2 regions of the Martelella lutilitoris genome follow, and region 1 is predicted to be linked to the other one. Evidence: riboswitches for the same ligand, from Rfam matches in the RefSeq annotation. Region 1 holds a riboswitch; the other holds the start of a gene.
What was found. A riboswitch is a leader RNA that binds a small molecule or an ion and turns the genes downstream of it on or off. The one in region 1 is predicted to bind S-adenosylmethionine.

Region 1 (3,202 bases):
TCTCGGCGGTTATGGCGGCGGGCTCGGCGTCATTCCGCATCCGGTCGATTCGATCGTGGCGGCCCTGTTCTCGCTTGCCGTCTTCCTGATGGCGGTGCGCGGACGGATCTCGCAGGACATTTTCGACCGCTTCCGCCGCGAACAGCACGATATCGAGCTGCAGGAATATGGCGGCGCCGATGTCGAGGATGTCATGACGCGCGAGTAATCCAGGCACCTGCCGAATGGCTTTCATACGCCGCCCTTTCCTTGAGCGGGGAGGGCGGCTTCTTCCCGCCGTCCTCAATGACGGGAGCGGTCCTCATAGGGGGAATCAAGCGAGAAGGGCGGAATGGCCACCTGCAGCAGGCGGTTGTCGCCGGTGCGGGCCACATAATGGCCGACCATGATGCCGGACGCGGTGTCGAGCGGGGCGGCCGACTGGTAGGAGAACCGTTCGCCGCTGGCCAGAACCGGCTGCTTGCCGGCAACGCCGGGCCCGTTGACGATTTCGACGACGCCATCGGCATTGGTGATGGTCCAGTGACGGGCGACGATCTGGACATCGACCGCGCCGTGATTGACGATCTCGATGTCATAGGCCCAGACGAACTGGTTCTCCGCCGGAGCGGAATGTTCGTCCAGAAAGCGGGTTTCCACCCTGACCTCGATCTCGTCCGTCGTCACGCTTTGCAAAAGCGGGCTCCCGCTGGCCTCTCCGCCGGGACCTTTCGCCTCCGGCCGGTCTGCAATTCTGGCGCTTATGCCGGCAGTTTTGCAAGGGCCTGGGCAAAATCGTCGACCAGGTCGTCGGTATCCTCGATGCCGGCGGAAAACCGGATCGTGCCGCCGGAAATGCCGAGCTCGGCGCGCGCCTCGTCGGAGAGGTTCTTGTGCGTCGTCGTCGCCGGGTGGGTGATCAGGCTCTTGGCATCGCCGAGATTGTTGGAAATCGAGACGATTTCGAGTGCATCCTGCAGCGCAAAGGCCGCATCCTTGCCGCCCTTCAGTTCGAAGGCGATGAGCGATGACCCCGCCGTCATCTGCTTGCTGATGATGTCGGCCTGGGGGTGGTCTGCGCGGCCGGGATAGATCACGCGGGCGACCTGTTTCTGGTCGGCGAGGAAATCCGCGATCTTTCCGGCGCTTTCCGTCTGCTGGCGAACGCGCAGCGGGAAGGTCTCCAGCCCCTTCATCAACAGCCAGGCATTGAAGGGCGAAAGGGCAGGGCCGGTATGGCGGAAGTAGTCCTGCAGTTCCTCCTCGATCCACTTTTTCGACGACAGGATGACCCCGCCGAGGCACCGGCCCTGTCCGTCAATATGCTTGGTCGCCGAATAGACGACAACATCGGCGCCGAGTTCCAGCGGCTTCTGGTAAAGCGCGGTGGCGAAGACATTGTCGACGACGAGGCGGGCGCCGGCCTGGTGCGCGAGATCGGCAACGCCGGCGATGTCGACCACTTCCAGCGTCGGATTGGTCGGGCTCTCGATGAAGAACAGCTTTGTGTTCGGACGGATGGCGGCCTCGAAGGCGGCGAGGTCGCGCCCGTCAACGAGCGTGCAGTCGATGCCGTATTTCGGCGCGAGCGTTTCCACGACCCAGCGGCAGGAGCCGAAGAGCGCGCGGCCGGCGACGATATGGTCGCCGGCCTTCAGCTGGCAGAGGATGGCGGCGGAAACGGCAGCCATGCCGGAGGCCGTGGCGCGGGCGTCCTCCGCTCCCTCGAGCGCGCACATACGCTTTTCGAACATGTCATTGGTGGGGCTGCCGTAGCGGGCATAGATGAAACCGTCGTCCTCGCCCTTGAAACGGGCCTCGGCGGCGGCCGAATTCTCGTAGAGGAAGCCTTGCGTCATGAAGATGCCTTCGGACATCTCGCCATACTGCGACCGCAGGCTTCCTGCATGAACGAGCTTGGTTTGCGGACGCCAGGACTTCTTCATTTCATCTCTCCAAACAAAAAAACCGGTCGCGAAGGGACCGGTTACCCGGCCTTTTAGCTACTTGTTTAACGTGGCTGCAAGCCGACCGGCCAAATCACCACAGGGATAAGGCGGCATAATCCCTATAAGCGCTTGCGTCAATTCTGAAAGATTGGTTTTGTCGGCCAACAGGAGCAAAACATGTCCAAGACGCCCGGAATCCTGCCCGATCACGCCATTGCCGCACTGCTCGAGCAGAAAAATCTGACCACGATGAAGCCGCTGGATCACGACCAGGTCCAGCCCGCAAGCCTCGACTTGCGCCTTGGCGCAAAAGCCTACCGGGTGCGCGCCAGTTTCCTGCCCGGTCCGCGCCACAGCGTTGCCGACAAGCTTTCGCGGCTTTCCATGCACGAGATCGACCTCTCGCAGGGCGCGGTTCTTGAAACGGGCTGCGTCTATATCGTCGAACTGATGGAGGGGCTCGCCCTGCCGGAGCATCTCTCCGCCTCAACCAACCCGAAAAGCTCGACCGGCAGGCTCGATATCTTCACCCGCGTGATCCCGGATTTCGCGCAGGAGTTCGATGTCATTCCTTCGGGCTATCGGGGACCGCTCTATCTGGAAATCTCGCCGCGCACCTTTCCGGTGATCGTGCGCCAGGGCTCGCGTCTCTCGCAGATCCGCTTTCGCTCCGGGCATTCGGTGCTCGCCGAAGACGCGCTGATGGCGCTGCATCGCGCCGAAACGCTGGTTGCCAGCGACATGCCCAATATTTCCGACGGCGGCATTGCGTTGTCGATCGATCTCGAAGGCGAGGGGCTGGTCGGCTATCGCGGCAAGCACCATACCGGGGTCATCGATGTCGACCGCAAGGCCGGCTACGACATTCTTGATTACTGGGAGCCGATCCAGGGACGCGGCAAGGGCGAACTGATCCTCGACCCGGACGAGTTCTATATTCTTGTCTCGCGCGAGGCCGTGCACGTGCCGCCGCTTTTCGCCGCCGAGATGACGCCGTTCGACCCGCTGGTCGGCGAATTCCGCGTCCACTATGCGGGTTTTTTCGATCCGGGTTTCGGCCATGCGGAGGCCGGCGGCAGGGGCGCGCGCGCGGTGCTCGAGGTCAGAAGCCACGAGGTGCCCTTCATCCTGGAACACGGCCAGATCGTCGGCCGCCTGGTTTACGAGCGCATGATGGATCCGCCGACGGCGCTCTACGGTTCCGGTCTCGGCTCGAACTACCAGGCCCAGGGCCTGAAACTGTCGAAACATTTCCGCGCAGGGTGAGAAGGCCC
Region 2 (3,202 bases), 190 kb from region 1:
GGCGGCGATCATCAGCGTGTGTTCCAGCGTATCCGTGCCGTTGCCGAGATTGAAATAGGAGTGGTTGCACATATTGGCGACCGTCGGCTTGTCGGTCGTCGCCTCGTAGACGACCGAGAACACGCCGCGCGGCTTCAGCCGGAAATGTGCGCGGATTTCGCAATTTCCCGGAAAGCCGCCGCGCCCGTCCTTGTCGACGATCTTCAGCGTCACCCGGTCTTCGGCAATCTCCTCGAATTCCCACAGGCTGACGCCGATGCCGTCGCGGCCGCCGTGAAGATTGGTGATGCCGTTTTCGTTGCAGTCGACCTGGTATTCCGTGCCATCGATCGTGAAGCGGCCATTGGCGATGCGGTTGGAGGAGCGTCCCGGCGTGGCGCCGAAATAGGGGGAGTGGTCCGGATAGGGTTCGAAACTATCGAAGCCGAGGACCAGCGCATGGTCGTGGCCCTCCAAGCGCAGATCCTGCACGACCGCGCCCCAGTTGATGATCTTTGCGGTCAGTCCGCCGCCTGTGATCGTGACCCGGCTGACGGTCTTGCCGTCCTTTGTCTGGCCGAAGGCTTCCGGTTGTGGCGCACCCATTGTTCTTATCCTCCGCATCTGGAATGTTGCATTGCGGGGCGGATATTGCGCCGGAATGGCGGGCGCTTCAAGCGCCCGTCCGTTCCTCGCCGATTTCTTCCAGGTGATAAGGCGTCGTCTGGTAGACCTCGTTGATCCAGTTGCCGAACAGAAGATGGGCATGCGAACGCCAGCGGTTGAGCGGCGTGCGGCCGGGATCATCGGCCGGGAAATAGTTGAACGGCAGATCGACGGGCACATTGGCGTCGATATCGCGCCGGTATTCGTCGCCGAGCGAGCCGGAATCATATTCGATATGGTTGAACATGTAGAGCCGGTTGGCGAAGCTCTCCTGCGCCAGGCAGGGGCCGACCTCGTCGGAATCCATCAGCAGCTCCATGCCCGGCACCTGTTCCAAATCCTCGCGGCGCACCTCCGTCCAGCGCGACACCGGGATCTGGAAATCGTCCGAAAAGCCGTTGAGATAGACGGACGCCGGTTTCAGGTTGCGGTGACGGTAGACGCCGAACGCCTTCTTGTTCAAAAGATGCTTCTCCACGCCGTGGAAATGATAGGCCGCCGCCATCGCGCCCCAGCAGATGTTCATCGTCGAGTGGCAATGGGTCGTGGTCCAGTCGAGGATCTCCTTCAGCTCATCCCAATAGGTGACTTCCTCGAAATCGAGCGTCTCCACCGGCGCGCCGGTGATGATGAAACCGTCGAACTTGCGCTCCGCCACCTCGTCCCAGGTCTGGTAGAAAGAGAGGAGATGGTCGATCGGCGTGTTCTTTGCCTTGTGGCCGCCGACGCGCACCAGCGAAAGCTCGATCTGCAGCGGCGAGGCGCCCAAAAGCCGTGCGAACTGCAACTCGGTCTTGATCTTGTTCGGCATGAGGTTGAGCAGACCGAAATGGAGCGGGCGGATATCCTGCCGCTCGGCAACCGTTTCCGTCTTGACCCGCACGCCTTCGGAAAGAAGCGTTTCGTAGGCGGGCAGCGTATCAGGAATCTTGATAGGCATGTCTCATTCCAATCCCGAACAAAAACCGGCCGTCGTCAACACGCAGCCGGTCCGAATGGGCAGGAATTTTCCGCTCGCTTCGGCCCTTTAGCGAGTTGTTTTACGTGGCTGCAAGCCGGCCGGCCAAATCACCACGAGGAAAAGCTAGATAACGCCGCAATTGCCGGACGTCAATCGCGGTGCGAAAGGCAACGTACCGCCGAGCCGCGGCTTCAGGCGAAAAATATTCTTAACGCCGGCCACGAAAGCGGCAGCTCCATGCCAAGTCCAACCCTTGCAACGGCTTCTTTCCAATCAAGAAAAAACAGTCGAAAGCGGATCGGTCCGCCGCCGTCGGAAGAGTGTTTCTCTGTGTGAAGCCAGTTTTCGGGAGCGCCCTCCGGCATGGGAACGGTGAATATGTGGCGCCGGTGACATAGCCGGGCGCCGTTTTTTCTGAAGTGATAGTCGATACTGCCAAGCGCAGACCAGCCTTCGTGCAGGAACAGTCCGGTCTCCTCATGAAATTCCCGTTTTGCTGCCTCAAGCGGGACTTCCCCATGTTCAAGCGTTCCGCCGGGCACCTGAAGCGGAACCTCCGGGAAGTCCGGCTCATCGAAGACGAGTATCCTGCAGTCCCGTCGTGCATAGATGAGCACTTTTTCCGCATCCGGTGTCATTGCGCTTGCCTGTTTCAGGACGTTGACTGTTGCAGCGCTGCCGTGGTCACCCCCATGGCGATCAGCGCGCTGCCGCCGAGGCGCGGCAGCAGCACGGTTGCGGCGGCAGAGGAAAGCCTTGTCCGCAGTCGGTCGGCCATCAGGGCGTAGGCCAGGGCATTGATGGCCGCCAACGCGACGAAGGTGAGCGTGAGGACCGCAAATTGCGGCAGGAGTGGTTCGGCCGGTACGATGAACTGGGGCACGAAGGCGATGAAGAAGGCAATCGATTTCGGGTTCAGGGCGGTGACCGCCATGGCATGAAAGAAAATCCGCTGTGCCGCGAGAGGAGGCGTGGCAGAGGAGGCCGGGGTCTCGCCCTTTCCGGCACTTCTGAAAAGCCGGATACCGAGATAGACAAGATAGGCCGCCCCGACCCATTTGAGGATGATGAACAGCTTGGCCGAGGCGAGGACAAGCGCGCCGAGACCGGCGAGCGAGGCGCTCATGGCGATGAGATCGCCGAGCGCGACGCCGGCGACGGTGGCCAGCGCCACGCGCCGACCCTGGCTGAGCGCATAGCTCAGCACGAGAAGAACGGAAGGGCCGGGAATGAGAAGCAGTGCCGTCGACGCCGCCGCGAAGGCGAGCCAGAGATGGAAATCCATGTTTATGTCCTTGGATGCCTCGCGTTTTCATCAGCAAAGACAGGTTCTGCAGCCTTCGGCAAGGGGGCCGTAGATCAAAAATGCGAAAACCGCTTGACCTTCCAGTGACTGGAAACCCTATCTCCTCCGTCAGCATCAAAGCCAATGCAACAAGGAGCATGACGATGGGCGAGAAAGTGACGCTGAAGATCGAAGGCATGGGCTGCAGCAAATGCAGCGACAAGGTGACGAAGGCGCTTGGCGGCATTGACGGGATTTCCGATGTCGCCGTCAGCCTGGACGACAACGCCGCCTCGTTTGAGCTTGCCGCG

Region 2: another riboswitch for S-adenosylmethionine. It lies ahead of JET14_RS02250 (homoserine O-succinyltransferase); the one in region 1 lies ahead of JET14_RS03125 (O-succinylhomoserine sulfhydrylase).

Annotation. Positions count from the first base shown of each region.
Region 1 covers NZ_CP066786.1:667,832-671,033, forward strand. Annotated here, with positions in the region: gene JET14_RS03115 (APC family permease) at 1-208, shown strand, start outside; gene apaG (Co2+/Mg2+ efflux protein ApaG) at 283-666, opposite strand; gene JET14_RS03125 (O-succinylhomoserine sulfhydrylase) at 741-1,925, opposite strand; SAM riboswitch at 1,959-2,036, opposite strand; gene JET14_RS03130 (2'-deoxycytidine 5'-triphosphate deaminase) at 2,106-3,194, shown strand.
Region 2 covers NZ_CP066786.1:479,513-482,714, forward strand. Annotated here, with positions in the region: gene JET14_RS02245 (aldose epimerase family protein) at 1-585, opposite strand, end outside; gene JET14_RS02250 (homoserine O-succinyltransferase) at 653-1,585, opposite strand; SAM riboswitch at 1,653-1,730, opposite strand; gene JET14_RS02255 (NUDIX domain-containing protein) at 1,798-2,244, opposite strand; gene JET14_RS02260 (LysE family translocator) at 2,259-2,891, opposite strand; gene JET14_RS02265 (heavy-metal-associated domain-containing protein) at 3,056-3,202, shown strand, end outside.